4 regions of the Serratia sp. Res13-Sevr-LER1-36-b genome follow, and region 1 is predicted to be linked to each of the others. Evidence: predicted binding sites of a transcription regulator. Region 1 holds the regulator's gene; each other region holds the start of a gene.
The links. The regulator Fur, encoded in region 1, represses iron uptake genes when iron is present. The targets are predictions, from matches to a motif close to ATAATAATGAGAACNACTATCAA.
Positions count from the first base shown of each region.

Region 2: a site for Fur is predicted at 6,007-6,029, ahead of IMQ33_RS09095 (Nramp family divalent metal transporter). Genes of this name have one in related genera too.
Region 3: a site for Fur is predicted at 4,555-4,577, ahead of IMQ33_RS09155 (isochorismate synthase). Genes of this name have one in related genera too.
Region 4: a site for Fur is predicted at 6,300-6,322, ahead of IMQ33_RS10990 (TonB-dependent siderophore receptor). Genes of this name have one in related genera too.

Region 1 covers NZ_JADACK010000037.1:191,894-200,110, forward strand. Annotated here, with positions in the region: gene seqA (replication initiation negative regulator SeqA) at 1-397, opposite strand, end outside; gene ybfF (esterase) at 639-1,421, shown strand; gene ybfE (LexA regulated protein) at 1,669-1,956, shown strand; gene fldA (flavodoxin FldA) at 2,160-2,699, shown strand; gene fur (ferric iron uptake transcriptional regulator) at 3,025-3,471, shown strand; gene IMQ33_RS22010 (beta-N-acetylhexosaminidase) at 3,654-6,317, opposite strand; gene chiQ (ChiQ/YbfN family lipoprotein) at 6,336-6,662, opposite strand; gene IMQ33_RS22020 (OprD family outer membrane porin) at 6,713-8,101, opposite strand.
Region 2 covers NZ_JADACK010000014.1:64,035-72,251, forward strand. Annotated here, with positions in the region: gene IMQ33_RS09070 (multidrug/biocide efflux PACE transporter) at 1-120, opposite strand, end outside; gene IMQ33_RS09075 (LysR family transcriptional regulator) at 220-1,110, shown strand; gene IMQ33_RS09080 (alpha-keto acid decarboxylase family protein) at 1,086-2,747, opposite strand; gene mgrA (L-glyceraldehyde 3-phosphate reductase) at 2,992-3,981, shown strand; gene IMQ33_RS09090 (DUF2502 domain-containing protein) at 4,239-4,610, shown strand; gene IMQ33_RS09095 (Nramp family divalent metal transporter) at 4,733-5,968, opposite strand; gene IMQ33_RS09100 (NupC/NupG family nucleoside CNT transporter) at 6,347-7,534, shown strand; tRNA gene IMQ33_RS09105 (tRNA-Ala) at 7,715-7,790, opposite strand; tRNA gene IMQ33_RS09110 (tRNA-Ala) at 7,853-7,928, opposite strand; gene gltX (glutamate--tRNA ligase) at 8,149-8,217, opposite strand, start outside.
Region 3 covers NZ_JADACK010000014.1:74,831-83,047, forward strand. Annotated here, with positions in the region: gene dhbA (2,3-dihydro-2,3-dihydroxybenzoate dehydrogenase) at 56-814, opposite strand; gene IMQ33_RS09145 (isochorismatase) at 814-1,668, opposite strand; gene IMQ33_RS09150 ((2,3-dihydroxybenzoyl)adenylate synthase) at 1,672-3,300, opposite strand; gene IMQ33_RS09155 (isochorismate synthase) at 3,311-4,519, opposite strand; gene fepB (Fe2+-enterobactin ABC transporter substrate-binding protein) at 4,705-5,673, shown strand; gene entS (enterobactin transporter EntS) at 5,660-6,928, opposite strand; gene fepD (Fe(3+)-siderophore ABC transporter permease) at 7,089-8,162, shown strand; gene fepG (iron-enterobactin ABC transporter permease) at 8,164-8,217, shown strand, end outside.
Region 4 covers NZ_JADACK010000017.1:206,997-215,213, forward strand. Annotated here, with positions in the region: gene IMQ33_RS10960 (SpoVR family protein) at 1-534, opposite strand, end outside; gene IMQ33_RS10965 (D-amino acid dehydrogenase) at 1,061-2,365, shown strand; gene dadX (catabolic alanine racemase DadX) at 2,389-3,465, shown strand; gene IMQ33_RS10975 (multidrug effflux MFS transporter) at 3,468-4,661, opposite strand; gene IMQ33_RS10980 (3'-5' exonuclease) at 4,784-5,344, opposite strand; gene IMQ33_RS10985 (hypothetical protein) at 5,640-6,122, opposite strand; gene IMQ33_RS10990 (TonB-dependent siderophore receptor) at 6,447-8,217, shown strand, end outside.

The sequences.
Region 1 (8,217 bases):
GCGTTCCGTTGGCCAACAGCGTTTGCTGATCGCCAGCAAAATAGGTACGGGTACGGCCATGCAACGAATCCGTTGCCGCGGCAAAGCCCGCCGCATCGAGGGTGTACAAGGTGGAAAGTACCAGCATAAAACGATTTACAGCTTTGCTCTGTTCGGCATATTCGTCCGATAGCAGCAGCTCGCGCACCGCACGCACGCGATCGCGTGGACGCTGTGCTGCAACGGCAGCCGCTGACGGCTCTGCCTGGCCACTGGCAACCACAGGAGCCGTGCGCACAGGCTGTCCTGCGGTAAACTTCAACATACGCCGTAAAATATCAGACGCACTTTCACCGATATGTTGCGTGTGGCTGGCAATATAACGGTAAAGTTCTTCGTCGACTTCAATAGTTTTCATCTTTATCCAGTACGTTTTTTCTACTTATGAACCTGAAGCCAATTGGTGCATTCAAGCCATGGGATTATAAGGTTAAAAGCGCGGGTGCGAACACTACAATGTTCTCCCAAACGGCAAAAGCAGACTTTAGCCAACCGCCTTGGCCGCCAAGCCCTCACCATACCATGAAATATCGGCAAAATTCTGCGGACCAACCAATAATCTCTCTAGCCATGTTAACCTAACTCATTATCTCAAGATCATGAACTTCACCATGAAATTACATTATCAATTATTGGCCGCAGAGGCTGCCACGCCAGCGAGCCTACCGATCGTGCTGATCCACGGCCTGTTTGGCAATCTGGATAACCTGGGCGTTCTGGCACGCGATCTGAACCAGCAGCATACGGTGATCAAGGTCGATCTGCGCAATCACGGGCTGTCACCGCGCGCGGCGGAGATGACCTACCCGGCGATGGCGCAGGATCTGTTGACGCTGTTAGACGACTTGCAAATCGAGCGAGCCATCGTAATCGGCCACTCAATGGGCGGCAAAGCAGCGATGGCGTTGACCGCGCTAGCCCCGGAGCGAATTGAACGGCTGGTGGCGATCGATATCGCCCCGGTGGATTACGACACTCGCCGCCATGACCAGATCTTTACCGCACTGCAAGCCGTCACCGATGCGGGTATCACCCAGCGTCAGCAGGCTGCGCAGCTCATGCGAGCCACGCTGGATGAAGAAGGCGTGATCCAGTTTCTGTTGAAATCTTTTCATGCTGGTAGTTGGCGGTTCAACCTGCCGGTGTTGATCGAGCAATATGAGAACATTATCGGCTGGCAAGAGGTTCCACCCTGGCCGCACCCGACGCTGTTTATCCGTGGTGGCCTCTCGCCTTACGTGCAGGATAGCTACCGCGATGACATCGCCCGTCAGTTCCCGCAGGCACGCGCCTATGTGGTTGCAGGCTCCGGTCACTGGGTCCATGCGGAGAAACCGGACGCCGTATTACGGGCAATCCACCGCTTTATTGACCAGCCCTGAGCTTAAATGGCGAAAAAACGCGCTAGAGAGAATAGCTTAGCGCGTTTGTCGCTAAGTTAGGCATTGTCGGCGCTCCATCTGCTGGGGTAATATGGCGCGCTATAATTTTGCCGCCCTGTCCAGGTGTGAAGCTGCACTTGGCTGGGGGTGAATTTGGGTTAGGGTTTATTGGCCCGAATTGTGTAAATCGAACCGTCTGGAAGCGTAAACCGCTTTTTGATGCAAACTCCCTTGCAGTAGCGCAACAATGGCAAAAGAACAAACGGATCGCACGACGCTGGATCTGTTCGCAGATGAACGCCGTCCAGGGCGCCCGAAAACCAACCCGCTTTCCCGTGATGAACAGCTTAGAATTAATAAGCGCAATCAGCTACGACGGGACAAAGTGCGTGGATTACGGCGTGTGGAGCTGAAAATCAACGCAGACGCGGTAGATGCTCTCAACAAACTGGCCGACCAGCGCAATATCAGCCGCAGCGAATTGATCGAACAAATGCTGTTGGCCCAACTGGCAGAAGAACAGCCAGAACACTGATCTCTGCCGCCGCACGCGCGGCACGGCGTTAAGGATGACGCCAGATCGGTTCCACCTCCGCAGAGGCATCGCATAAACGCGATAAAACCTCAGGGCAAATTTCTGGCATGATACGCATTTACGGCTGAGCAAGCCTGCCCTTGGCAGCGCCTCAGGCCGCGTTTACGCAACACATTCATTTGAATTAAAAGGTTATCTTTACTATGGCTCATGTAGGCATTTTCTTTGGCAGCGACACTGGCAATACCGAAAACATTGCCAAGATGATCCAAAAGACGCTTCAGCAAAAATTCGGCAACGACGTGGCAGAAATCCACGACATCGCCAAAAGCAGCAAAGAAGATCTGGCAGCGTTTGATATCCTGCTGCTCGGTATCCCAACCTGGTACTACGGCGAAGCCCAGTGCGACTGGGATGATTTCTTCCCGACGCTGGAAGACATCGACTTTAACGGCAAGCTGGTGGCGCTGTTTGGCTGTGGCGATCAGGAAGACTACGCGGAATATTTCTGCGATGCGATGGGCACCATCCGCGACATCATTGAACCACGCGGTGCGGCCATCGTCGGCCACTGGCCAACCAAAGGCTACCATTTTGAAGCCTCCAAGGGTCTGGCAGACGATGATCACTTTGTCGGGCTGGCCATTGACGAAGATCGTCAACCGGAGCTGACCAACGAACGTGTAGACGCCTGGGTCAAGCAAATCACTGAAGAGCTGAGCCTGGCCGAGATCGTCGGCTAAGCCTCTGCCCCGGCGGATACGTAACACATGGTGGGGGCGCCGTATAGCGCGCCCTTCTGTTATCGGCATCACGGATTAGAGCAATAGAAGCTACAAGTTTGTAACTTCCTACCTCGCCACGGTAGACTGAGATATCGGTTTATCCCATCCATCAAAGCTTTGCATGATTACCCTGTAAACGTGCAAAGATATGTTTGTTAACAACCGGCGGTTTCTATTTGCAGCAACCGGTTCTATAATGAGACGCAATTAACGCTTTGTGCCAACCGATGCCATAGGCGAGAACGCCTCAACTTGATTAGCATAGTAACAGGACTGAATCCGCATGACTGATAACAACTCCGCATTGAAGAAGGCTGGCTTAAAAGTCACTCTTCCGCGACTCAAAATCCTGGAAGTATTACAGGATCCGGCATGCCATCACGTCAGTGCGGAAGATCTGTACAAAAAACTGATAGATATGGGCGAAGAAATTGGCCTGGCCACGGTATACCGCGTGCTGAACCAGTTTGACGACGCAGGTATTGTGACCCGCCACAATTTTGAAGGTGGCAAGTCGGTTTTCGAACTGACTCAGCAACACCATCACGATCACCTGATTTGCCTGGACTGCGGCAAAGTGATCGAGTTCAGCGACGAATCCATCGAAGTGCGTCAGCGCGATATCGCCAAGCAACACGGTATCAAGCTCACCAACCACAGCCTGTACCTGTACGGCCACTGTGAAACCGGTGACTGCCGCGAGAACGAAACGCTGCACAACAAGAACTGATTCTGGCTCGCCAGAACGTGAAAACCGCCTAAATGGCGGTTTTTTTATGCCCGGATGACAGGCAAAAAAATCCCCGGACAGGCCCGGGGAAAAATATCCACTCAATTATCACAATTGCAGTTTGCTCTCACCTTGCACTATCTCCGCCCCTCTACCGACACGTAGGTGGGCGGAGTTCTCACTTACGCTTTCACTGGTTCGGCACGGCTGAAGCGTTTGCCATCCGGGCTGATTGCTCGGATTTGCACGTCACCCGCCACCGCTGGGCGCGCTTTATCGTCATAACGCTGCCACTGTTTGCCGCCGTCGGTGGAATATTCAATTCCCAGGCCCGGCAGAGCAATATTCGCCTCCAACTTGCCCCCGATGATACGAGCACCTGGGACCGGCAGGCGATAGCTCACGCCCGCTTTATCCATCTTGGCCAGTTCACGCTGCCCGATCAGGTTGGCAAAGCGCAGCCAGTCCTGATCCAGCGTTTTGGTATCGACCTGATGGGTTTCGCCACCTTTATACTCACGGCCAGCTTTGTAATCCTGCTCCCAGCTGGCACGGTGCCATGCACGTTCTGCAAGCGACACGGCACGTGGGTAAATCATGTATTCCATCTGCTGGTCGGTACGCACCACTTCGCTCCACAGTTGGGCGGAAAGACCATATGCGCCCGGCCACGGTTTGTCGCTCTTGGCGGCGAAGTGGTTACCGTCACGGTCAACCGAGGTTTCGGCGTTCTGCGGCAGGTTGTTCGGCGCAAAGCTGAAGATCTTCTGCTCGTCGCTGAAACGGGTGCCCCAGTAATAACCGTGTTCGTCCGGGCTGACTTCATACGGGAAGTCCATGTAGACGTAGTCCGGGTTAGAGATCACCACGTCATAACCCTTGTTCGCCCAGTCGTTAGCCGAGTCGAAGCCACCCCAGTACAGGGTATCCCAGAAGTTCACCGCCACATGCTTGGTCGCGAAGGCCTTCGAGTCTTTGGCATCTTTCAGGCCGTCCTGCCACGCCTGCATTCTGTCAATGCCGTGCGCTTTCACCAACTGGCTGACTTCCAGACCGAAGTAGCTTGGCAAGTGTTCCATATCTTCCACTTTGCCATCTTTGATGATGGCCTGACAAACCTGCGACTTGGCCCACGGCTTGTCTTCTTTGCTCAGATCGAGGATACCCTTGCCCGCTTCCGGGTTTTTCACGTCGGTATAGCCAGCGCCCAGACGGATGTTCTTCGCTTCGTCCCCACCAAAGTGCCAGGTTTTCAGCGGCTGACCGGCCTCTTTGTGCATCTGGGCCACTTCACCAATCACTTTGTCCACGAAGTTCTTGGAGGAATCCAGGCATGGGTTCAGGTAGCTCTGGCGGTTGAAGTACTGCACCGAGGTGGTATTGGAGGTATCAGTCGGATCCACCAGGCGGAACTCGTTGGCCTCTTTCCCTTTCCCTTCGGCAAGCAGCTTCTTGTAGCGAGCTTCCATGGAGGTAATCGCCGCACGGGCGTGCGCCGGCATGTCGATCTCAGGGATCACTTCAATCTGGCGTGCCTGAGCATATTTAACGATGTCGATATAGTCCTGACGGGAGAAGAAGCCACCGTGCGGTGCCGGGCCAGAGCCATATTGTGGCATCAGGCAGGTGGTCTCGCTCAGGTCATGACAACGCTGGCCGCCCACTTCAGTCAACTCTGGCAGGCCAGGGATCTCAATGCGCCAACCTTCGTCATCCGTCAGGTGGAAGTGGAATTTGTTCAGCTTGTAGGCTGCCATCTGATCCAGCAGGCGCAATACGGCGTCTTTTTGGTGGAAGTTACGCGCCACGTCCAGGAAGATGCCGCGGTATTGGAAGCGCGGTGCATCTTTGGCATCCAGCGTCGCGATCTTCTTGCTGCCATCCGAAGGGATTAGCGACAGGATGGATTGCAGACCATAGAACACCCCAGTCTGATCGAAACCGACGATCTCGGCACCTTTCTCGCCGATCTTCAGTTGGTAGGCACCTGGAACGGCCTGATCGCCTTTGAATGCCGCTGGCTTAATATCCGTCTTGATCGGATAACCGCTCACCTGGCTCTCAATGCCCAGCAGGGCAAAACGCTCGGCTGCCGCATCTGCCGCTGGTTTGGTCAAGGCGCTCAGTTCCAACGCCACGCCTTTGCTCAGGTCAATATCCTTCGAATGGACTTTAACTTCCATCGGGGTTGGGATGATTTGCCCACGCAGCGATGCCATCGGCAACACTTTCAGATCCTGGTTCTTGGTGAAGCGGCTTTCCGGCACCATCAGAATGTTGTTGTCATCCTTGGTACGCTTCCACTGGTCACCGGTGAACGGGGCAACAAACTGGTGAACATCTTCGGTATCGGTATTTGACAGGATCTTAGGCTGAGCATCGCCGGAAGTGGCATACCAGCGCGGCAGGAAGTCGGTGCGGAACAGCTGCCAGTATTCAGCGATAATCGGGATTTCCACCGCCTGATTGGCCGGGAAGCTGGTGAATTTGTCTGTCGGTTCCAGCTTATACAGATCGCCGGTAATGTGGGTGATTTTGAACTGGTCGTTATCAACCTTCAGCGTCTGGCGCGGGCTGTGGAAATAGATCGCCCAGTCTTTATCTTTGATTTCCTGATTGCCGTTGGTCAAGGTGATCAACACTTTGTGGCAGGACGCCCAGTCGGCCCCCAACTTGGCACAGTCCACGCCGTTCTCGGCAGCACGGTTGTCCAACATTTTCAAATTGACCTGCAACTGGCTGAGTTGATCAACCACCTGCTGGTTGGCCATGGCAGAACCTACGCTGCCCAATAGCCCAACGGTAGCCGTCAGGGCGGCGAGAGCACTCATCTTAAACTTGTTCATCTGCAACCTCTTGCGTAATCAGTTGTTGTTTGCGCGAATTTCTTTCCACAGCTTGCCGCATTTGGCGTCATACGCCTGGCCATTGCCGGTATGGGCGGCCTGGATGCAGCTTTGATAATCCAGCACTCGCACGGTTTCCTGCTCAGCAAACTGTTGGTGCTTTTTCTCTTGCTTCAACACGTTCAGCACCGCCTGGCAGGCCTGTAACTTCTCTGGGGAACCTTCCGCGGTATTGATACAGGCGCTGTAGGCCTGGCGCAGCTTGACATCTTCCGGTGGCGCGGCCGATTGCGAACAGGCGCTAAGCCCGGCAACCGCAGCGATAATCAGCATCAGTTTTTTCATGGTTAAAGTCCTGTGACCTTTCCCCGGCAGCCTGGCCACCGGGGAGCGCATTAGAAGATGGTGAACGGTGCGATAACGATGAATTTGACGTCTTTCTCGTCCTGGAAGATGTTGCCGTAACCGCCACCCCAGCTTGGAATATCGGAATGGTTGTCATACTGCGTGAAGTGCAGTTTGAACAGAGTGCCTTTGGCGCGCCCGTCCTGCATGGTGTACATTGCATCCAGGCTGTAAGCGCTCTCTCTCAGGCGCTGGCTCTGATCGTAAATCGGGTTGGTGCTTGGCTTGGCGTCCCAGGCATAAACGTAGGAAGCACCGACGGCCATGCCTGGCAGGTTCCAGTTGCTCAGGTCATACATCACGCCACCGAACACGGCTTTTTCGCCGTTGGCGTTAAAGTCGGAACGGTTATCCCACCAGATATCGAGGCGGCCATTTGAGGAGGCGTAGGTTGGGGTCATACGCTGCAGGAAGAAGCCTTGGTTACCTTCCGCCTTGACCATAGTACCTTCCAGACGCCAGTTGAACTGACCGGTGGTATAACCGAAGGTCAGCGCCTGCAACCACGCCAGGCCATCATAGATGCTGTTCGGATCGCGATTATCACCGATGCGGTCTTCTGCGCCGTAGAACTGGTAGCTGGTGGTCATTGGGTTGCCGGCCAGATCAAACTTGTAAGACGCCTTGGTGAAATACTGATTCACGTAGCCTTGCGCCTGGCCAAACGCGGCTTCCAGCACCAGGTCGTTTTTGAAATCGTATTTGGCACCCAACGAGTGCAGGTAGGAAACGTCGGTTTTGCGATCGTTCTGACGGAAGTCGTCCATCTCGATGTGCCAAGGCGCTTTGTACTTGTTGGTCCACATGTAGGAGAAACTCAGCGCACCTGAATCACCATAGTCAAAGTTGGCACCGGCTTCAGCACCCTGGTAGGTACCCGGCATAAAGCTCCAGTGCGGGGCCAGCAACGTTTGCCCGCTTGGCTGGATATAACCGGCACGCGCCCAGACCGGGCCGTACTTGAACTTACCGGCCGCTTTATACAGGCTGATACCGCTTTTATCGCCGGAGTAATCTTCGTCATAGGTACGGTTACGGCTGGAGAACGCGATTTCGTTCGGGTGGCCACTCTCGCTAGATTCGGCCATCTCGATGGCGGTGAACGCCGCCACATCGATACCAAACATGTCCGCCGCATAGCCGGAGGTGAAATCCAGGTTGGCGTTCCAGGTAGAGTGAGAGAGGTTGGTTTTAAAATCACCGGTTTCAACGTCTTTGCGATCGCGTTGACGTTGCCAGTAATAGACCCCACCGGTCAGCGTAGAATCGTCGATAAACCCTTCGGCTTGCGCTTCTGGGGCCATAACGAATCCGCTTCCTAATAGTGCACCCGCGACAGCGAGCGCCAGCGTTTTACGCTGAGCACCGTGCGTACCCATAAGAAAATTCCTCTTTGACTTTGACTTTAAAGTGCGCCCGCCTGCGTTCACCACTGCCCTGCACGGTCGCTAATAAAAAACCCTAATCGGGTAAAATTGTGCCGGGTGATAAAATT
Region 2 (8,217 bases), on a different contig from region 1:
CTGCGCCATCGAGCGGTTAAGCATCCATGACCCCAAAGTGGCACAGATCATCACGGCGATAGCTTCGAACCCCACGGCGTGAACGATACGTTCAACCAACGACTTGTTTTGCAACTGCATACTTCACCTGCTTTATGAACATTATTGAAAAAGTCAGGTGATTATCATCGTTTTTTTGCGTAGATTAAAAATAGGTTCCATCGATAAAGTAGATACATCATGCGCTATTCCCCAGAAGCCCTACTGGCCTTTGTTGAGGCCGCCGCGTTAGGCTCGTTTTCTGCAGCCGCACGTAGGCTGCGCAAAAGCCAATCCACCATCAGCACCGCCATTGCCAATCTGGAGGCAGATCTTGGGCTAACGCTGTTCGATCGCCAGGCCCGCCAACCAGTATTGACGGAGGCCGGCCGCAAGGTGCTGGGCCACGTGCAGGAAATTCTCGCGGCCAGCGAACGGCTCGATGCGCTGAGCATACGCTTGGGGGACAATATCGAACCACGGCTGACCATCGTTTTTTCCGATACCTATCAACCCAACCATCACGATAACCTGCTGAAACATTTCGAGCGGCGTTATCAGGATATTGAGCTGGAGTGTATGATCGCCGAAGGGGAGGATGTGCTGGATCTGCTACAGACTGGCCGCGCTCACCTGGGAATGCTGGCGGTTCAACCCACCTATCCCCCCGAGATTGCCGTCTCCAGACTGCCAGAACAGACTGAAATGGGGCTATTTGTCGCTCATGACCATCCGCTGACCCGTCTCCCGGCCCTGACGCAGGCCCACCTTGCCAGCAGCCGCCAACTTTACCTGAACACCTATACCAGCAACAACGCGACTAAACCGCGCGGGCGAACCTGGTCGGCGCCCAGCTATCTGATGCTGTTGGAGATGGCGGAACAAGGGGCAGGTTGGGCGATATTGCCGCACTGGCTGGTCAAACAGTACGGGCAGCAACGTCTGACAGAGCTGAAAATGCGTGGCTGGCCGCAAACTATCTCGGTCGACGCCGTATGGTCCAAGCTTACCCCGCCGGGTCCAGCGGGGCTGTGGTTATTGGATCGCCTGCTGGAAAATGCCAACGATCAAGCCGCCGCATTACGCGATTGAATGGCCCGTGACACGCTATCGAGCAGTTCGGGAAAATCCATTTTCGGCAGCACCACCTCGATAAACGCCAGTTGCTCGCAACCACCGACCTCTCCAAGCGCCGCACGCAACTGCTCAGGCTCGGTGACGCGCAGGCACTTCATCTGATGATCGAGCGATAAAGCCTGCGGTAACCGCGTCCAGTTCCATTGCGCGATATCGTTATAGCGCTGTTCCGGCCCATGGATGGCTCGCTCGATAGTGTAACCGTCATTATTCAGCAGCAAGATCACCGGCTTTTGCCCATCGCGCAACATACTCCCCAACTCCTGCACGGTAAGTTGAGCGGCCCCATCGCCAATCAGCAACACCACCCGACGCTGAGGCTCGGCAGTCTGCGCGCCGAACGCCGCCGGTAAGGTATAGCCGATCGACCCCCATAAGGACTGTACGATAAACCGGCAACCCTGCGGCAGCGTCAACGACGCCGCGCCAAAACAGGCGGTGCCCTGCTCCGCAATCAGGATATCTCCCGGCAGCAAGAAGTCTTGGATCTGCTGCCAGAAACCATGTTGATCCAGACCGCTGGCACTCGGACCTGGCAGCGCTGGCCGTTTAATCGACGGCAACGTCCATTGGCTGGCTAACGATAACGTCAGTTGGTGTAAGGCCTTCACAGCGTCCCGCATCGGGACCTGGCTGAATACCTGCTGCCCAACCCTTGCCTCGAACGGCTGAATATCTATGCATTTATCCACGGGCAGGTTATGACTAAACCCGGCGGTGATGGCGTCGGTGAAACGCACCCCGACGTTAATCACCACATCGGCCCCCTCAATCTGCTGCTTGACTTGCGGATCGCTCGCGGCTGCGGCATAGGTTCCGGTGAAGCAGGCATGGGTTTCATCCAACACGCTTTTGCCTAACAGCAATGTGGAATGGGGAATATTGACCTCATTCATCCATTGTTCCAGCACCGGTTCGGCACCAAAGCGTTCTGCCAGGAAATCGGCCAGCAGGGAAACCTTTTGCGCTGCCTGCAGTTTTTCCCGTGCGGCGGCGATAAATGCCTGTAAGGAAACGTCGGACAGATTGGGCTGGCGTAACACTAAAGGTGCCGGGCGCGAAGCCAACGGAGCTTCAGCAACGTCACTTGGCAACAGCAGGTACACCGGGCGGCGCTCATAAAGTGCGGTGGTCAACAGGCGATCGATTTCCGCTTCCGCATTGCTGGCCGTCAGGCTGGCCTGGGCGATGGTGACCTCTTTCGCCATGCGGGCAAAATGACCGAAATCCCCATCCCCCAACGAATGGTGCAACAAATCCCCAGCACGCTGGGCTCGCAAAGCCGGGGCGCCAACAATGTGGATCACCGGCAGGTATTCGGCATAGCTACCGGCAATGCCGTTTATCGCACTTAATTCACCCACGCCAAAGGTGGTCAGCAGTGCCGCAGCTGGCTTGCAGCGGGCATAACCATCGGCAGCATAGGCGGCGTTTAGCTCGTTGGCGCAGCCGACCCAGGTTATCTGCTGATGATCAATAACGTGATCGAGAAACTGCAGGTTGTAATCTCCCGGTACGCCAAAAAAGTGGCGAATGCCAATCTGGGCTAACCGATCGAGAAGGTAATCTGCCACCGTATAGCTCTTGCTCATGATCATCACCTAGGTAACGGGAGAATGGTTAGTATTAAGTATTAAAGATGCTGCCGAATTTTCGAACTTTATCGGCAAGAGGCACTGGAAACCTCACTTTACATCTGCGCACTAATGGCATGCAGTTGAGATCATCCATAAGCAATTTGAATAAATGGCGGACAATTAGCGTGATCTGGCACTCTGACAACCCAGATGTAAGCGCATACACTGAATATCATTTCCCGCCGTCGATGAGGATTTTATGGTTTATCAAGCTGAGCCTGCCCGCTACCAGAATATGGAATATCGCCGCTGTGGCCGCAGCGGGCTGCAACTGCCAGCCGTTTCACTCGGTATGTGGCACAACTTTGGTGATAGCTCGCTGTATGACAATGCGCGCAGTCTGGTACATCGTGCCTTCGATCTTGGCATTACCCACTTCGATCTGGCCAATAACTACGGGCCACCGCCGGGTTCTGCCGAGGAGAATTTCGGCCGCATTTTGCATCAGGATCTCCAGCCTTATCGCGATGAGCTGATTATCTCTTCCAAGGCGGGCTACACCATGTGGCCTGGCCCCTATGGTGACTGGGGATCAAAGAAATACCTGGTCGCCAGCCTGAACCAGAGCCTGCAACGCATGCGGCTCGACTATGTGGATATCTTCTACCATCACCGCCCTGACCCAGATACGCCGCTGGAAGAAACCATGGCGGCGCTGGATTTGATAGTCCGCCAGGGGAAAGCGCTGTATGTCGGGTTATCGAATTACCCGGCCGAACGGGCGCGGCAGGCATTTGCCATACTGCAACAGCTTGGTACTCCTTGCGTGATCCACCAGCCGAAGTACTCGATGTTTGAACGCTGGGTCGAACCCGAGTTGCTGGATACGCTGGAAGAGCATGGCGTGGGGTCTATCGCCTTCTCACCACTGGCCGGAGGCATGCTGACCGATCGCTATCTGCAAGGCATTCCGCCTGATTCCCGCGCAGCCAGCGGCAGCCGCTCACTCACTCCCGAGCAGATTACCGAAGCGAAACTGCAAAAGGTTCGCCAACTGAACGCGCTGGCAGAACAGCGTGGCCAAAAGCTTTCGCAGATGGCGCTGGCCTGGGTATTGCGTAACGATCGGGTCACTTCCGTTTTGATCGGTGCTAGCAAAGTCAGCCAGATTGAAGATGCGGTCGGTATGTTGGCCAACCGTAAGTTCAGCGCAGAAGAGATCGCCAAGATTGAGCAGATCCTGATGTAATCGCTTACAAACCGCCGGTAGATTATCGGCGGTTTTTTCACCTTTCCTCTCAGATAACTCCCAATCCCCGGTGTTCCCCATGGCTTTCAGAATTTCCCCAAAGGCGCGGTCGCTCCACGGCGATAGCATCCCTCGGATAAATACCTCATGGATTTTACGCATCGCGTTAAAGAACGAGGGATAACAACCGTTTTGCATGGCCAAAACCTATACCGATGAACGTGCTTCATTATCGGTATCCGGCCAAGGGAGCCTAAATGTTCAAACCTCTGTTTACCGCTGCCATTCTGGTGACGCTTTTCATGCCCACCGCCCATGCTAGCAGCGTCAATATTGATTTGCTGCCGGGGGTCTCACTGCAGATTGGTGACCAGGACAAACGGGGCAATTACTGGGACGGTTACGACTGGCGCGATCGCGATTGGTGGCATGGCCATCAGGGGCGTGATTTAGGGGAACGCAACCGCCGGGGCTACTATTGGGATGGCTATCGCTGGCGTGACCGCGATTACTGGCACAAAAATTATTACTATCATGATGGCCGCTACCGCAAGGCCGATAAATACTATTACAAACAGTATAAAAAACAGCATTATAAGAACAAGCATCATCACGATCATGATGATTGACCCCTCACCCCAACCCCTCTCTGGGAGAGGGAGCCGATCGGCATCGTAATCAGGTTCAGAAGTCAGTCTGTAGCACGTTCATTCCCTCGCCACGAGTGAGGGTTAGGGCGAGAGGAACTATCCTAAATCAGGTTGCTGAGCAGCAAATAACCGTTGAGCCCAACCACAACCAACACAATCAGCTTACCGAGATTCTGAATCAGACGACCATTGACCATATCCCCCATCAGTTCACGGTTGCCGGTAAACGCCAGCAGCGGCACCAACGCCAGGGCGATACCAAAGCTCAGCAGTACCTGGCTCAAAACCAGAATACGCGTCGCATCCATCCCCATCATGATGACAATAAACGATGGCATCATGGTGACCACCCGCCGCACCCAGATAGGAATATAGAAACGGACAAAGCCCTGCATCACCACCTGCCCCGCCAAGGTCCCTACCACCGTAGAAGAGAGACCTGCGGCAACCAGGCTCAGGCCAAAAATGGTGGCCGCCGCATTGCCGAGCAGCGGCTGCAACGTCAGGTAGGCTTGGTCAAGATCGGTAATGCCGCTGTGGCCGTTGAAATGGAATGCGGCAGCGGCGGTGGCCATCATCGCCAGGTTAACAAAACCGGCAATGGTCATGGCGATCGCCACGTCCAGCTTGGTGGCTGAATAACGTTCTGCTTTAGAGTCTTTACCGGCGGTCTGCGTCAGAGAAGAGTGCAAATAAATCACATGCGGCATGATGGTTGCCCCTAACACCCCTGCAGCAAGAAACACCGCGTCACCATTCGGCAAATCAGGGATCGCCATCCCTCTAAGCAACCCGCTCAGCTGCGGCTGAGAAAATACCAGTTCCACGATATAGGCCATTGCCACAAACAGCAGCAGGCCGCCTATCACCAGCTCCAGTGGCTTTTGCCCGCGTTTTTGCAGCATCAGGATCAGGAAGGTGGCAATGCCGGTGAGGACAGCCCCCTGCAACAGCGTTACCCCCAGCAGCAGTTTGAAACCGATCGCGGCACCGATAAACTCAGCCAAGTCAGTGGCCATCGCGATAATCTCCGCCTGCACCCAATAGGCCCAGACGGCCGGGCGCGGGAAGCGATCGCGGATATGTTCGGCAAGGTTTTTACCGGTAGCGATGCCGAGTTTGGCAGACAGCAGTTGGATCAGCATCGCCATGACGTTGGCCCATACCACCACCCACAGCAGCGTGTAGCCAAAAGAAGCGCCAGCTTGAATATTAGTGGCAAAATTACCGGGGTCGATATAGCCGATGGCGGCGATAAAGGCAGGCCCCATCAGAGAAAGTTTGATCTTTCTGGACGGGCGGCTGGAGGAATTGTTAACCGCGCGACTGTTCAGCATAGCGAAAACCCTTACTAATTTAGCTCACCTTCATCTTTACCCAAGTGATAATGATTATCAAGTGCATTTGCAGCGATAATGGTTATCTCTGCGATAGCCAAAAACGAAGGTTTTATCGAACAGATCGCATGAAATCCTGGCGTTTCCATCTACTCTAGATCACAGGGTTCAGAGCAGATCACGCTTAATAATAAAAGTAGCACAAAAATGCCACGAACACGCATCTTTATTAACATCTTGATCTTTGGTGCTTTGCCGTCATAGATTAGGACTATCTCCACTATGATTTTCCATATTTGCTATGAATGTCTCGTTTTTAAACTTGGCGTTACATAAAATGACAACCGAAATTCAGCCTGCCTCAAATTTGGAGCAAACATGTCCCATATTGCGCACTTTGCGTTAGCGTTGGTGGTGGTTGCGATCCTGGCCCTGTTAGTGTGCCGCGATCGTAAAAACATCCGCATCCGCTATGTTATTCAGTTGTTAGTTATTGAAGTGTTACTGGCCTATTTCTTCCTGAACTCGGAAGCAGGTTTAGGCTTTGTAAAAGGCTTTGCAGCAATGTTCGACAAGTTGCTCGGGTTTGCGGGGCAAGGGACTGATTTTGTGTTCGGCGGGATGGGTGATAAAGGTCTGGCCTTCTTCTTCCTGAAGGTGCTGTGCCCAATCGTGTTCATCTCTGCCCTGATCGGTATTCTGCAATACATCAAAGTGCTGCCGTTTATCATCCGCATCATCGGGACCGTGCTGTCTAAAGTGAACGGTATGGGCAAACTGGAATCCTTCAACGCCGTAAGTTCGTTGATCCTGGGCCAATCTGAGAACTTCATTGCCTATAAAGATGTGCTGGGCAAGATGTCAGAAAAACGCATGTACACCATGGCTGCTACCGCGATGTCGACAGTTTCCATGTCCATCGTTGGTGCGTACATGACCATGCTGGATGCCAAGTATGTAGTGGCGGCGCTGGTACTGAACATGTTCAGCACCTTTATCGTCCTCTCACTGGTCAACCCTTATGACACCAGTAAAGAAGAAGAGCTGCACCTCGGCAATCTGCACGAAGGCCAAAGCTTCTTTGAAATGCTGGGTGAATACATTCTGGCAGGCTTCAAGGTGGCGATTATCGTTGCCGCGATGCTGATTGGCTTTATCGCCCTGATTGCCGCGCTTAACGGCCTGTTCAGCGCCATCTTCGGCCTGAGCTTCCAGGAAATCCTGGGCTACTTCTTCTATCCATTTGCCTGGGTCCTTGGCGTGCCTAAGCACGAAGCGTTGCAGGTTGGCAGCATCATGGCCACCAAGCTGGTTTCCAACGAATTCGTCGCCATGATGGAACTGCAGAAAATCGGTGCTGAGCTGTCCCCACGCAGCATGGGTATTCTGTCCGTGTTCTTGGTGTCCTTCGCCAACTTCTCTTCTATCGGTATCGTAGCCGGTGCGATTAAAGGGTTGAACGAACATCAGGGCAACGTGGTTTCACGCTTCGGCCTGAAGCTGGTTTACGGCTCAACTCTGGTTAGCCTGCTGTCAGCGGCCATCACAGGCCTGGTTCTGGGCTAACAGCTTTAGAATCGACAAGTTCTAGTCTTAAGACGCCCGATGAAGTTTATCGGGCGTTTTTTATTTGATGGCCCAATGACAATACTGCTCGAACTGAAGGCGAGGAATAGACACAACATGCGGCGGTGTTCTTACAGCACAAAAGCAAAAAGCCGACCCAAGGGTCGGCTTTTCAAATGGTGGTGGAGCTAGACGGGATCGAACCGTCGACCTCTTGCATGCCATGCAAGCGCTCTCCCAGCTGAGCTATAGCCCCACAAAAGTGGTACGCATTAACCGTGCGTTACGGTATTCCCCAACCTTCCTGAGATAAAAGGTTGGTGGAGCTAGACGGGATCGAACCGTCGACCTCTTGCATGCCATGCAAGCGCTCTCCCAGCTGAGCTATAGCCCCAATCCACAATCACGAAATCCTGTGAACGGGGCGCATGATATGAAACCCCAGAAACCCTGTCAACGGCTAAATTGAATTCCTCGATCAAGCGCTGAAAAAGCCGCCAAATCAGCGCGTTTAATACTAAAAAACCGCCGCTTTGGGCACAAAATAAACCGGCAAGAAAAAAGCCCCACGAATCACTTCGCAGGGCTTTGTCGGTTTAGCTAGCAACTAACGGTCAGGCTTGCGCTTCACGCTCGGCAATATAAGCCAACGCCTGATCAATACGCTTGAGGGAGCGAGCCTG
Region 3 (8,217 bases), on a different contig from region 1:
AAACAAAAAGGGAGCCCAACTCGGCTCTCTACGGTTTTAACACATTGGCAATAACTCAAGCCGCCAACGTCGCCCCACCATCGATCACAATATCCTGCATCGTGATATGGCTAGCCCGATCAGATGCCAGGAACAGAATCGCATCGGCAATCTCCTGCGGTTGGGCAATCTTGCCCAATGGGATACCCAACTTAAACTGGTCGGGGAACCCCCTGATCATATTGCTTTCGCCGTGTTCGTCCTGCCACATCCCGCGTAGCATCGGGGTATTGGTCGAACCGGGGGAAACCAGGTTACTGCGCACGCCATAAGGTGCCATTTCCAGCCCTACGGTTTGACACAGGCTGCGCATAGCGGCCTTGGAGGCGCAGTAAGCCGCCATGCCAACACGTGGTACATGGGCCGCGTTAGAAGCAATGCTCACGATGGCCCCCTGCTTCTGGCGGCGGAACACCGGCAAGGTATGACGGAACAGGTTAAAGGCACCACCCGCGTTCACCGCCATGCAGGCCAGCCAGTCCGCATTACTGGTTTCATCGGTCAGCCCCATGCGCAGAACGCCAGCCCCATTGACCAGCACGTCCAACCGTTCATGTTCCGCCAATAAACGCTGGCAAACGCTATCTACCATAGCGGCATCAGTGATATCCAGCACCTCGGTGCGGAACGGATAGTCCAGATCGCCAAAATGCAGATCGAAGCCGATAACCTCGGCCCCACTCTGTGCAAATGCCAATGCGGTTTGATAACCAATCCCCGCCCCGGCACCGGTCACCCAAACGCGTTTACCGCTAAACTCCTGTTCTCTAGCCATCAGGATCTCCTCTCGGAAAGCAACGCCCACCAGCTATCGATCGTGGGTGATTTGGCCAGCGCGATAAAATCGATATCTTCACGAATTTTACGCCAGCGGGTTGCCAACTCCATGATACGTACCGAGTCCAGACCGTAATCGATCAGGTTTTCATCATTGCCGATCTCTTCGCTATCTTCATCAAGCAACGGGATAATCTGCTGGCGCAGCGCATCGATGCTGGCAATACCGGGTAACAGATCTGCTGTGGTCACCACGCGGCCACAGCGCCCGGCGGTGTAACGCAGGGCCATCAGGTGTTCCTCGCGGGAGAAGTCCGCCAGGCCGTCGGCCACCATAAACGGTTTGATGTTACGCATAAAGGCGTCGATAGCCGTGGTCATGCAGCCAATGTGCGCGTAGACGCCGCAGATAATCAGTTGGTCGCGCCCGCTTTCTTGCAGGATCTCTTGCAATGGCGAACGGTGGAACGCGCTGTAACGCCATTTAACCAGCACCGTATCGTCAGCATCCGGTGCCAATTCGCTGACCACTGCCTGCTGCTCAGGGTGCTTGTTCAGCCCCGGCCCCCACATATCATTCAGCAAGGCACGGTCTTCATCACTTTGCTGATTAGGCTGCGCGGTATAAAACACCGGGATACCCTGCTGCTTGCAGTAGCGACGCAGAGCGGCGATGTTCTCGACCACCTGTTTGATCAACGGGCTATCTTCGCCCCAGAAATTAAGGAAATATTGCTGCATGTCGTGGATCAGCAATGCCGCGCGCTGTGGCTCGAAGGCCCAGTTAACCTTGTTAACCGGCAGCTCGCTCGGCGTTGGCAACGCATAATCGTTAAGTTTAGGGATCGCCATGACTTATTCTCCTTTGGCCTGAGCCAGTTGTTGCGTTTCCAGGCGTTCACGCAGCAGTTTTTTATCGACTTTGCCGACCGGGGTTAACGGTAGTGACTCCACCTGAATAAAGCGGTCGGGCAATTTAAATTCGGCCACGCCCTGCTCACGCAGATGGCGGCGCAGCACCACGGGTTTGACTGCCTCGTGCGCGATGACGAAGGCACAGCTTTTTTCACCCATCAGATCGTCCGGCATCGACACCAGCGCGGCGTTAATCACCGCAGTGTGGCGCAATAACAGGTTTTCAATTTCTTCTGCGGCAATCTTTTCGCCCCCCCGGTTGATTTGGTCTTTCTGCCGCCCTTGTACCTGCACATAACCGTCCGCCGTCAGGCTGATCAGATCGCCGGAACAGTAGAAACCGTTCTCATCAAAGGCTTCGGCATTATGCTCAGGGCTTTGGTAATAACCGCGGAAGGTGTATGGCCCACGCGTCATCAGGCGGCCCGTTTCCCCTACCGGTAGCGGATTACCTTGTTCATCTGCCACCCACAACTCGTCGTCCGGGCACATTGGCGTGCCTTGGGTGGTGAGAATGTGTTGGTCGTCGTCATCCAGCAATGTGTAGTTCACCAGCCCTTCGGCCATGCCAAACACCTGCTGCAACTGGCAGCCGATCTCGTTGCGTATGCGGGCCGCCAGGGTTTCCCCCAATTTGGCGCCGCCAACCTGCAGCAGCGCCAGGCTGGCTAACGGCTGATTGCTGCCCCACTCTTCGATCGCCTGTAGCCACAGGGTAACGGCTGGAGGCACCAACGCGGTGACCGTGATCTGATGCTGTTCGATCAGTTTGAAACATTGTGCAGCCGCGGGATCGCTGGCAAATACCACCAGCCCGGCACCGTAAAACACCCCCAACACGCCCGGAGAACTCATTGGGTAGTTGTGGGCCACCGGCAACGCACATAGATAGCGGGTAGCACTGTCAAAGCGGCAAATCTCCACGCTGCGGCGGATGCTGTAGTAATAATCGTTATGAGTGCGCGGGATCAGCTTCGGCGTACCGGTGCTGCCACCGGAAAGCTGGAAAAACGCCACCCGATCGGCGGCCGTTGGCGTCGGTTCAAAAGCACCGAGTTCCTCTTCCAGCCAAGCGGCCAACGCCTGTTCACCTTCGGCCTGATTACGCAGCCCAACCACCCGTAGCGAAGGATGCTGTTCTCTGAACGTATCCAGGAACTGATCCTGAGCGAACAGGGCGTGATCGCGATCGGCAATCAGCAGCGCAGGCTTGATTTGGCTGGCATAGGCGTTCAGTTCGCTACGTTGATGGCTGAACAGGGCATTCACCGGCACCACGCCGATTTTTAACAGAGCAAAGAACACCACATAGAATTCAACCACGTTGCCAAGTTGAACCAACGCGGTATCGCCCGATTGCAGTCCGCGTCTTAACAAGGCGGCACCTAGACGGTCGGAAAGCTGTTCCAGTTGGCGGTAGCTTAAGCTGCGTTGTGGGTCGATCATGGCAACGGCGTCATTGTTGGCCTGACGGGACAAAATGTCGGTCAATGGCCGATCGATCCAATAGCCGCGTTCGCGGTAACGGCGCGCGAACTCTTCAGGCCAGGGGGTAAAAGCAATAGTCATGAGGGACTCTCTATCCTTGATTAAGACCGAACGCACGCAGAATGGTGCTGAGTTTGGTGCCAGTTTCGTGCCATTCGGACTGCGGGGAAGAGTCCTGCACGATGCCCGCACCGGCAAACAGGCGCACCTGATTACCCTTGACGGTGCCGCAACGGATGGTAACGACCCATTCTCCGTTGCCCTCGGCGTCACACCAGCCAACGATGCCGCCAAACAGCTGCCGGTCAAACGGCTCAAGCTGTTCGATGAGATCGCGCGCTGCCAGCGTTGGAGTACCGCATAATGCTGGCGTCGGGTGCAGCAGACAGGCTAGTGACAGAGCATTCTCTGCCCGATCGGCCACTTCACCGTCGATTGGCGTCGAAAGATGCCACAACGTGGTGGTACTGAGCAGTTCGGGGGTTGCGGGAATATGCAAATGACTGCAACGCCCAGCCAAGACCTGACGCATGCCTTCGGTCACGATCTGGTGCTCATAACGGTCTTTGCCTGAAACCAACAACTGTTCGCTGACGGCCCGATCCCGCTGCGGATCGCTTTCCCGCCGCGCCGAGCCCGCCAGCGGATTGGAATGGAACTGGTCGCCAAATTTACGCAGCAGCAGCTCCGGGCTGGCTCCCACCAATGCCCCCTCTGCCAGCGGCACGTGAAAATGGAAGCCGTGCGGATTCTGGGCAATGATGCGCGCCATCAACGCTGCGTGGTCTACCGGCTTGCTGGTTTCAATGTCCAACAGGCGGGCGAGTACCACCTTATCCAATCGATCACCGCTGGTTGCCTGTACGGCATCGCTAACCATCTGCATAAACTGCGGCTGCGCTGGCAATTCGGTTTGGCGCACAATCTCAGGGAGCGATCCGGCAGCAGGCGCCAAGTTGGCCTGCAGGGTTTCACGATCGAACCATTGTGTCTGTTGTGGGATAAACAGTGACGAGGGTTGACGAGTATCGAAAGGGATTGCGCCGCACAGCAGCGGATCCTTGATGCCTGCCTTGCGGGCTTGCGCAAAAGCCTGCTGTATCGCCTGCTGGAATTGACCCTGCAGGTCATCGCCATCAACCGCTGGCAAGGTGATGCGGGCAAAGCATCCCTGGGTGCTCAGACTGCGAAAAGGCGAGGTAAAAAAGAAACCTGAAGTCGGGGATATTGTGGCGACCTGTGCCAGATCTACACCCTGTTGCAGGTCCTTTTGCGCAGCGCCCTTAACGGCTACGTCCATAGGTACTTCCTCTTGTTTCATTAACAATAACCAATATAATAATGATTATCATTTGTATTGCATCCGCGATAAAGTACCTGCCAGAACTTACCATGTCAATAAACGTAACCTCTTCTGCTAACCCACATTAACAGTTAAACTTGGCGGTTTCTGACCAATGAATGATAATCATTCGAATTAAAAGGATGTCACCGATGTCAATTCCCCTACGGCTCAGCCTGGCGCTGTTTGGCCTGCTGGCATTGAGCGTAGCCCAGGCCGAGACTCAAGCCTGGCCGCGCAGTATCGAAACCTCGCACGGCGTTATCACCCTTAACCACCCCCCACAGCGCATCGTTTCCACCAGCGTGACGGTTACCGGGACACTGCTGGCGATAGACGCTCCGGTGATCGCCAGCGGAGCCACCAGCCCAAACAATAGGCTGTCGGATCGGCAGGGCTTTTTCCACCAGTGGGGAGAGATTGCGGCCAAACGTGGAGTGAAGCGGCTATATATTGGTGAACCCAACGCCGAGGCGATCGCCGGTGAGGCACCTGACCTGATTGTAATGTCCGCTACCGGAGCCGATTCTGCGGTGCGCCTGTACGATCAACTGTCGGCCATCGCTCCGGTACTGGTGGTGAACTACGACGATAAAAGCTGGCAGGAACTGGCCAACATCCTCGGCGTAGCGACCGGCCATGAAGCACAAGCGGAGAAGATCGTCAGCGAGTTTGATCGCCGTGAGAAAACGCTGAAACAGCAGATGACATTGCCACCCCAGCCCATAACGGCACTGGTGTTTCGCAGCGATGGCAAGAATGCCAACCTGTGGACCGCCGACTCATCACAAGGGCAACTGCTGCAACAGCTAGGCTTTACCCTGGCCACCTTGCCGCCCAAACTCAACGCCAGCACCAGCCAAGGGGCGCGGAAAGACATCGTCCAACTCGGCGGTGAAAACCTGGCAGAAGGCTTGAATGGCCAAACGCTGCTGTTATTCGCCAATGACGAAAGCGACGTACAGCGGCTGATGAGCAACAGTTTCCTGGCCCATCTGCCCGCGGTGGAGAACAAGCGGGTTTATGCCCTGGGGAACGACACCTTCCGGCTGGATTATTACAGCGCCAGCAACTTGCTGACGCGTCTGGAAAAGCTGTTTATTTCTCCGTAGTCGCAGTGGCGGGTTGGAGTTTATCGCTCTGCCCGCCCATGCTCACGTTGCGCAGGCCACGCATGGCAAACGCCAGCACCACAGCCAGCAGCGCCGCACCGAAACCGAAGCTGGTCGAACTCATCGCTGGCAGCATAAATGCCCCCATCGCGCCGAGCAGCAAAGCGCCAAGCGCATCCCCTACTACGTTCTGCGCGGTCCACAGGCCGTTAATCCGGCCCAGAAACGCGTCCGGCGTCAGGTTCTGTATCAGGCCATATTGCAGCAGCGAGTTCAGTGCGCTGAGGTAGCCAAACACCACCAGGCACAACAACGCCATGCCGTACCAAGGCATCAGGCCAAACAACCCCACGGCCACGAAAGCCGCTATCGCCGTTATCAACATCATCCAGCCTGGCCGTGCCATCTGAGCCACCCGGCCACTGGTAAATGCGCCAATCGCCGCCCCTAATGGCACCGCCGCATACATGATCCCCAAACTCTGGGTGGTAACCTGCCACATGCCCGAGATAGCTGGATATAATACGCGCACCGCACTGGCCATGGTCATCAACGCACCAATCAGCGCCACCATGCCAATCACCTTGTTCTGGAACAGGAAGGTGAAGCCGCCGATCAATGCCCGCAGCGGGTGTTCACAGGGCTGCGGCGGAGGTGGTAACTGGGGCAGTTTTAATAGCGGGATCAGAGTGATCAACGTCCCCAAGGCCGCCAGTGCATAGTTCCAACTGATACCCGCCCCGGCGATCACCAGCCCGCCGATAGCGGGAGACAGGATCGACCCAAAGCGCACGGTCAGCATGCTGATGGCCCCGGCCTGTACGATATTCTCACGGCCAACGATGGCCGGTGTCGCCGCCAGCAACGCCGTCACGCCTACCGCACCAAAAAATCCGTCCCACACCGCGAGAAGATAAATGGCCGTCAATGAAGGTGCAGGCAGCGCAGCATTGAGGCACAGCCCCAGAAAACCCACACCGCAGGTTGAGCGCGCAAACAGGATCAGGCGACGGCGTTCATAACGATCGGCCAACACGCCCCCCATCAGTAAACCGGCAAACATTCCGCTGCCCGCCAGGGTCACCGACAACCCGACCAACAAGGTTGAGCCGGTTAACGCCTGGATCTGCACCGGAATGGCAATCGCCATCAGGCCCAATGCCAGGATCGAAATAAAACGGGCGCAGAATACGGCACGAAAAGCGGGGTTGGTCCTAAGCAGGCTAAAATCGAGCAAAATAGAGGGTTTATTCATTTTGTTATCACCACAACTTATATCCTTGATCTTCCACAAACAACGACACGATATTCGATAGGCTCAGCGCTAGTGCTGGTCAGGCTGCCATGCTACCATAGATAAATACAATCAATAATGATAATAGATATCATTGATATTCAGTTAACAATGGGCTGTCATGTTCCGGCTTACACCTAATTGCTCTCCTCCGCTTCCTGACCGCAGGGGCATTCTGTTTCTGGGGTTATCCCACTCCTTCTGGCAGCGCCTGTTTGGCCTGCTGTGCGCCTTTGCCGTGCTGCTGTTGGTAATGATGCTCAGCCTATCGCTAGGGGCTAAATCCATTCCTTTCAGTAACGTCGTTGCCGCTCTGAGTGGCCAATGCAATGGCGCAGACTGCGTCATCATTACTGAAGCACGTCTGCCACGCACGCTGATCGGCGTATTAGCTGGCATCGCGCTTGGGCTGGCTGGCGCACTGATGCAAACCCTCACCCGCAACCCGCTGGCAGACCCTGGTATCTTGGGGGTTAACTCCGGGGCCGGTTTCGCCGTGGTGTTGGGCATTACCTTCTTTGGTGCGACCAATGTCAGCCAATATCTTTGGTTCGCCTTTGCCGGTGCGCTGTTTGCCTCGCTGTTGGTAGCGCTGGTAGGCGCAATGGGCGGCAGCCGCGTTAATCCTGTGCGCCTGACGCTGGCCGGGGTGGCGCTGGCCGCTGTGCTGGAAGGGATGACCACCGGCATCGCTCTACTCAATCCTTTGGTGTTCGATCAGCTGCGTTTTTGGCAGGCTGGCACACTGGACATTCAGAATATGGCGGTGGTACGTGCCGTAGCATTGCCAATCCTGCTGGGCACGCTGATCACCCTGTGGCTTAGCAAGGCGTTGAACAGCTTGAGCATGGGGAGTGAGCTTGCAGCGGCGCTCGGCACCGGAATTATTCGCACCCAACTGCTTGGCCTGTTGGCTATTACGCTGCTGTGTGGCGGAGCTACCGCCGCCGTTGGCCCTATCGCCTTTGTCGGGCTGATGATGCCCCACATTGCCCGGCGGCTGGCGGGGTCAGAACTCAACTGGATGCTGCCCTGGACGCTGGTTTTAACGCCAATCCTGCTACTGAGCGCTGATTTACTGGGGCGCTTTCTGGTCGCGGGGGAACTGCGGGTCTCCATCGTACTTTCCCTGATCGGCGCGCCGATGTTGATTATGTTGGTGCGCCAGCGCCGTATGTTCCGGCGGGGAGGATAAGATGAGCCTGTTGGTTTCCCGCCAGATCCTCGCCAAAAAGCCGTTTCGGCTGGCG
Region 4 (8,217 bases), on a different contig from region 1:
ATGGCAAGAGTCCAGCAGCTTTTCTACTTCTTCCACGCCATAGCGTTCCTCACACTCGCTGATGTAATGGCGGGCGAACAGCAGATAATCGACGATCGAACTGGCGTCCGTCCAACTGCGGAATAGATAGTTATTTTTGAAAAACGAGTTGTGCCCATAGCAGGCATGAGCCATAACCAGTGCTTGCATGGTGATGGTGTTTTCTTCCATCAGATAGGCAATACACGGGTTGGAGTTGATCACGATCTCATAGGCCAACCCCTGCTGGCCATGCTTATAGCGCTGCTCGGTTTCGATGAACTTTTTACCGAATGACCAGTGGGTATAGTTGATCGGCATCCCGACGCTGGAATAGGCATCCATCATCTGCTCGGAGGTGATGACCTCGATCTGATGCGGATAGGTGTCGAGCCGGTAATGTTTGGCAACCCGGTCAATCTGTTCCAGATATACCTGCAACAGGTCGAATGTCCAGTCCGGTCCATCGCTCAGACGTTTATCTTCCTTAACCTTTTTCTGTGTCGAAGTAGTCATCAGCGCACCCTCGTTATGAACGGCGTCGGCTCTTTTGGCAGACCCTTTAACAATGATAGTCCAAGTCGTAATAAATCGTTTGAAATCATCCGTGCTGAGCACTGATAACCACTTGGGGTAGCTACGCGTAAGCCAGCTTTGCGGCCTGTGGCGGCACTCAACCAGGCATTCGAACCGTGAGGCAGAGGAAACTGATGTGTAATGGTCATGGTTGGAATTATTCGCCTGAAGTATTTAATTTAAAAGATTTATATTCTGCAATGCGTAGGTTGTCATTGCCTGTACAACTGGAGATTTTCGCTGATGTGTTCGGGGGATGAATAGCCTGTTTTATCGGCAAAATGCGCTTTAACAGTATCTTATCGTTATTTTTTATCCGCTATTGCCAAAGCCGGGCGCATCAACGATAAAATAATTGTGAATATTGTCACGATTAATAAACGATTTGTTGAGTAGTTTTTTCCACTGAGTTAATTTCCTGTTATTGGTAGATTGTGCTTTATCGATCCTTGAGCTGGAGTCAGCGATGAGAGTGGTTATTTTAGGTAGCGGAGTGGTAGGGGTTGCCAGTGCCTGGTATTTGGCAAAAGCGGGCCATGAGGTGACGGTGATCGATCGTCAACCCGGGCCAGCCTTGGAAACCAGTGCGGCCAATGCCGGGCAAATATCTCCAGGTTACGCCGCACCTTGGGCAGCACCTGGGGTACCGTTGAAGGCGATCAAATGGATGTTCCAACGTCACGCGCCGTTGGCAGTCCGCCTCGATGGCAGCAGTTTCCAACTGCGTTGGATGTGGCAGATGCTGAAAAACTGCGATACCGCCCACTATATGACCAACAAAGGCCGTATGGTGCGTCTGGCGGAATACAGCCGCGACTGCATTAAAGCTCTGCGGCAGGAAACCGGGATTCAGTATGAAGGCCGTCAAGGCGGTACGCTGCAGCTGTTCCGCACCCAGCAGCAGTTTGACAGCGCTGCCAAGGACATTGCCGTGCTGGAGGACGCCGGAGTGCCTTACAAACTGCTGGAGGCCAGCCAGTTGGCGACGGTTGAACCGGCGTTGTCGCAGGTTGCTCACAAGCTTACTGGCGGCTTACAACTCCCGAATGATGAAACCGGGGACTGCCAACTGTTCACCCAGCAGTTGGCCAAGCTGGCTCAGCAGGCCGGAGTCAACTTCCTGTTTAACCGCAACGTTGAACGCTTGCTGGTGGAAGGAGATAAGATTACCGGCGTGCAGTGTGATGGTGAAATCATGACTGCCGATAGCTATGTTGTGGCGTTCGGCGCCTATTCTACCGCGCTACTGCGCGATCTGGTGTCCATTCCGGTTTATCCGTTGAAAGGTTACTCATTAACCATCCCGATCGCCAATGAAGCGGCCGCGCCATTCTCTACCGTGCTGGACGAAACCTATAAAATTGCCATTACTCGCTTCGATAAGCGCATCCGTGTGGGCGGTATGGCGGAAATTGTTGGCTTCAATACCCAGTTGGAGCAGAAGCGGCGTGAAACGCTGGAAATGGTAGTACGCGATCTGTATCCGAACGGTGGGCGGGTTGAGGAGGCCACATTCTGGACGGGGCTGCGCCCGATGACGCCAGATGGCACGCCGATCGTGGGGCGCACCCCACTGAAAAATCTCTATTTAAATACCGGTCATGGCACCTTGGGTTGGACGATGGCCTGCGGCTCCGGGCAGTTGCTTGCCGACTTGATCTCTGGGATCACCCCGGCCATTGCTTCAGACGATCTGGCGGTGGCGCGTTACCGCGCAGACTTTCGGCAGGGACCTGTTGTTCCCTTGAATGACGTGCACCCGGCACGCTGAACCCCAATCTGATAGGAGAGCCCATGCCTCGCCCGATTACCGCTACGCTGCATTTGGCCGCGTTGACCAATAACCTGCAGGTAGTTCGTCGTTTTGCTCCTTCGGCTAAAATCTGGGCCGTTGTTAAGGCCAATGCTTATGGCCACGGTTTGCAGCATGTCTGGCGCAGCCTGGGCGAGAATAGCGATGGTTTTGCCTTGCTCGATCTGGCCGAGGCAGTGTTACTACGCGAATCTGGCTGGCAGGGGCCGATTCTGCTGCTGGAGGGTTTTTTTCAGCCCGCAGACCTGATGCTGATCGATCGTTACCGGTTAACCACGGCGGTGAACAGCGACTGGCAACTACAGGCGATTGCCGAAGCGCGTTTACAGGCCCCTTTGGATGTTTATCTCAAGTTGAACAGTGGTATGAACCGCCTAGGGTTTGCCCCGGAGCAGCTGCACAGCGCTTGGTTAACCGCAAAGGAGTTGCGTAATATTGGTTCGATAACGCTAATGAGCCACTTCGCCACCGCCGACGGTGCTGAAGGCGTAACGGAGCAGATGGCGGTGATTGAACGCGCTACTGCTGCGATTGATCTGCCTCGTTGTCTGGCCAACTCGGCGGCCACCTTGTGGCACCCACAGACGCGGGGGGAATGGGTGAGGCCGGGGGTTATACTTTATGGCGCATCACCCAGCGGCAACTGGCAGGACATCGCTGCTACCGGTTTGCAACCGGCGATGACGCTGAACAGCAAGATCATTGGTATCCAACAGCTGCAAGCAGGAGACCGGGTAGGGTATGGCTGGCGTTATGCCGCTGGTGGGGCGCAGCGTATCGGCGTCGTGGCCTGTGGTTATGCGGACGGCTATCCTCGCCATGCGCCCACCGGCACTCCGGTCTGGGTGGACGGTGTTCTGACACATACAGTAGGTTCGGTTTCCATGGATATGATGACGGTGGATCTGACACCGTGCCCGCAGGCAACCATTGGTACTGACGTCGAACTGTGGGGGAGGCATCTTCACGTTGATGATGTGGCTGCCGCAGCCGGAACCTTGGGTTACGAGCTGCTGACAGCCTTGGCGGCACGAGTGCCTATTGTTGTTGAAGAATAGACTCAGCCGATTTTTTTCAACTGCCCTTTGATTTGCTTGCTGCGCTGCCGTGCGTGTAGCGCCAGCAGGCAACCTACCAACATCACTAACGCCAGCGACAGTTTGGGCTGCAGTGGTAACGCCATGGCGATCAGGCCCAATGCGGCACCTCCGGCCATCTGAATAAAGCCTACCAGTGCTGAAGCCACACCTGCTTCGTTAGAGTAAGGCTCTAACGCATAGCTGGTTGACGGCCCCATGACAAAAGCCAATCCGGCGCAGGCGCAGGCCACGGGCAGGATATAAGCCAACCAATGGCTTTGTGCAGCTTCACCCAGCAGTGCCACGCCCAACACTAAAGCAAGACAGCCTAACCCCATCAGTATGCCGCCGGTCGCCAGGCAGAAAGGGCGGCCAATCTTGTGAATGATGCGGTTGGCGACAAAGCTGACCAGCATGATCCAGAAACCGTTGGCCCCAAATACCAAAGAGAACTGCAGCGGTGATAGCCCGGCGGTGCCCATCAGCACGTTAGGTGCCAATGAGACATAGGTCAGCGCCATCCCCATTGCCCCTGCATTGACCACCGCAAAGGAAATAAACCGGCGATCGCCAAGAATGCGCAGATACTGTCGTACCGGGAGCCCTTTGACAGCTACGGTAGTCGCGGGGCGGGTTTCCGGCAGGAAGAAGATGACCAGCAATAACACCACTGCGGCATAACCCACCAGGAACCAGAATGGTGCGCGCCAGCCGAAGGCTTCTGCCAGCAAGCCACCGAGCAGCGGGGCCAGTGCAGGAATGATATTCAGCGTGCCGTTGAGGAAACCGAAAGCGCGTGCGGCGTCATCGCCATTCATCCGATCGCGCACGCCACTGAATGCGACAACGGCGGTACAGCAAACGGCCACGCCTTGCATCAGGCGCGAAGCGACAAAAATTTCTGCCGTTGTCGCCAGCGCAGCCATTACTGCGCCCGCCATATAAATCAGGATCCCGGCGATGGCCACCGGTTTACGACCGTAATTATCCACCAGCGGACCGGCGATCACCTGGCCAAGACCCAACACCAGAATAAACAGCGAAATGGTGGATTGGATCAAGGCTTCGCTGCTGTTAAGGCCCAGGGCAATGGCAGGAATGGTGGGCAGATAGAGATCGATTCCCAGAGGGCCGAGCAACACCAAGCTTAGCAGGAGAAAGAGAAATTTTTGCATAACAAAAATGGCACATCCGAATGACAAAGAGGACTAGAGTAGAGATCCCAACCGCAAATGGGAAGCGATAACGTATTGATGACAGACAGGAAACCGTTTGCGCTTGATTTTCCCTGGCGCGATCATTTTGCCGCGGGCTGGCGGTAATAAAGTGCTGAAATGGTATCCGCAACGTAGCGTGCCTGGTGTTTGGCATCATCCAGCGCCCGGTGTGGTGTGCCTTCAAACGGACGCTGTTTCTTGGGATTGAAACCATGCAACTCTGCCAGCGTAATGATAGTACGGGCATCTTGGGTATCCCAGAACTTCCAGGGGCAAGGCATTGCCAACTGGTGGTAGGCATGTTCCAGGATCGAACAGTCAAACTCTTTGCCATTACCCCAGACTTTCACCGTGTCGGTGCTGTGCATATGAATAAAACGGCTCAGGTTGGTCAAGACCCGCTTGAGACTTTCGCTGCCTCCGAAAGCCTGTTTACGAGCTTCGTCTGACTGTTTTGCCCACCAGGCTACGGTATCCAGACTGATTGTCCGGCCCGGTTGTTCCTGCTGGCTGTTCACTGCCGCTTCAAATTCTGCCCCTAATTCACCGGTCTTGGGGTTAAAAAACACGCCGGCAACCACCAGGATCACCGCGCTCGGGGTAATATCCAGCGTTTCAATATCTAGCATCAAATGGTTCATGGGGTCTCCAGGCTGAACAAGCTCGTGATGGTACTGCATACAGTCTGGCAGAATATCCAGTTACTTTGAAATAGGCGAAAACGGTCTGTTCACGGTATGATGACTTTAGTCATGTTGCAGAGTTGGTAGCTAGCGTTGAGAACACTTATTTTTATTCTATGTATGATCGGCTATCTGCTGGTATTAGGCTATTTTGGCGTTTACGTTACCGATAAAATCTGCGAAAACGCGCAAAACTTAAGTAAAATCTGCCGCATGGTAGATATCTCTGAACCTCACATCCCGGAGTCACCTGTCACCCCAGATAGTCGCGGGTGAGTAATAGCGTCAATATCGCCGCTAGCCCGACTAACACTGCCCATTGGCGCCAACCAAAGCGAGCCAACCATTCCTGTTGTACTTTGTTAGCGTTGAATTGCCTGACAGACAGAGTACCAGCCAGCAGCAGTGTCATGACGACCCAAACCAGGCTCAGGCTGGTGGCAGAAAAGTCAGTGTGCAAAATATTGGCGTAATACAGGCGCATGGTCATAAAGTAGATCAGCAATACCCAACTGAAGCCTCTTCGTTTCTTCAGGATCTGGCTGAGCAGAAAAGCGATAAACAGGCTATGAGCCATGGAGATTAACGGTGATTCAAAGGGGTGGCGAACGCAAGTGTTGTATACCGCCAGATAGAGATTAAAGACCAGTAACGCATACACCGTATAAACATACCAGCCATAGACCACTTTCAATCTTCTGGAGGGGGCTGAGATGGGATTTGCTGTTTGAGTCATGCACTCTCCTTGAGTTATCCAGATTTATAGCATTTAACAGCTAAATGAAAACTAAACGCCTCAGCAGCATAACCTGCTAAGAAAAATGTTTTATCCATGATGACGTACCGTTCATAAGCCAATGAACCCGCCTGAAACCCCCTTCACCAGAGTGCATTTTGCTACTTGTATTCATTAATAGTAAAGATAATAATTATCATTGTTATTAGTATTTCATGTCTAACAACATCAGAGCACCGTGACCTCTGTACGCCAAACTGGCCAGCGTTGCCAGCACGGTACGTTTTCGGTGCAATTTCAATAGATCCCATGGGGAATACAGGTATGCCTGCGTTTTTTCCTGCCAGTCGTTCTTATCTTTACTGCTCGTTAGCGATTTTCCTGCCATTGACCTCTTTAGCTGAAGATACCCTCGTGGTAACGGCCAAACCCGCCGATACGGCGGAAACGGCGACGCATGGCTATGAGGCCAGCACCAGCCAGGGGGCCACTAAAACAGATCGGCCTCTGGTACTCACTGCACAATCTGTCTCCGTAGTAACACGCCAACAGATGAGCGACCAAGGGGCTTTGACGGTTAACGATGCGCTGAAATATACCCCAGGCGTTTTTACTAACTTTTCTGGTGGCGCGACGCGTTACGATACTATCGCTCTGCGCGGTTTTCACGGTGGCGACGTCAATAACACCTTCCTGAACGGCCTACGCCTGCTTAGCGACGGCGGCAGTTATAACGCTTTGCAGATCGACCCTTGGTTCCTGGAACGCATCGACGTGATTAAGGGCCCATCGTCCGTGATGTATGGGCAAAGTATCCCTGGCGGATTGGTGGCGATGACCAGCAAACGGCCGCAGTTTGCCAGTGAAAATCACGTCAATGTGATGGCCGGAAACAACAATACCAAAGGCGGTGCGTTTGATTCGACTGGGGCATTGAACGATCAGTGGGCATACCGTTTGACCGGCATTACCCGCACCAGCGACACCATGTATGACCATCAGCGTGAAGAGCGCTATGCGATTTCGCCTTCGTTGCTGTGGCAACCGGATGAAAATACCTCTTTGCTGCTGCAGGCCAATCTGCAAAAAGACCCTTCCGGTGGCTACCACAGCGCGGTGCCGTCAGACGGCAGTATTTATACCACCAGTGGGGACAAGCTTGGCCGGGGATTTTTTGACGGCGAAAGCAGCCGCAATGTGTTCAAACGTTGGCAGCAAATCTACAGTTATGACTTCTCACATAGTTTTAATGACGTCTGGTCATTCCGTCAAAATGCCAGCTATACCCACTCCAACGTGGAGCTGGAGCAGGTTTACCAGATTGGCTGGAACGCCGACCGCAGCGAATTAAACCGCTGGTACAGCGGCTCCAATACGTCATTGGATGCTTATGCCGTGGATAACCAACTGGCGGCGGAGTTCGCAACTGGCGCGTTGGAACATAAGGTGATGCTGGGGCTGGATTATCAGCGTTTTACCAATAACTTGTGGGAAGAGTCTGGTTCGGCCACGTCGTTGAACCCATTCACCGGCGTTTCCGGCGGGCCAGATATTACTATTCTCAGTCATACCGATTCCAAACGGCGTTATGAGCAGACTGGAGTCTATCTGCAGGATGAAGTCAGCCTCGACAACTGGTATCTCAATCTTTCCGGGCGCGTTGACCGTTTGGAAACCAAGAATACCGTGCTGAATACCGATTCTACCGATGCCCGTACTGACGACCACTTTACGGGGCGAGCCTCTTTGCTGTACCACTTTGACAGCGGTTTCTCGCCGTATATGAGTTACAGCTCCGCGGTGACGCCAGCGGTCCTTGCCGATAAAGAGGGGCATCTGCTCAAACCGACCACCAGCGAGCAATATGAGGCTGGGCTGAAGTATCAGCCTCCTGGCAGCAGCTCGATCTATAGCATTGCCCTCTATGACCTGACGCAGAATGACGTAGCTAACCGCGTGGTGAAGGACAGCTACTATGTGCCTGCCGGTAAGGTACATTCACAAGGGATTGAACTGGAGGCCCGTAGCCAGGTGAGCGAGCGCCTGAACGTCATTGCGGGTTACAGCTATAACCAAGTGAAATTCAAAGACGCCG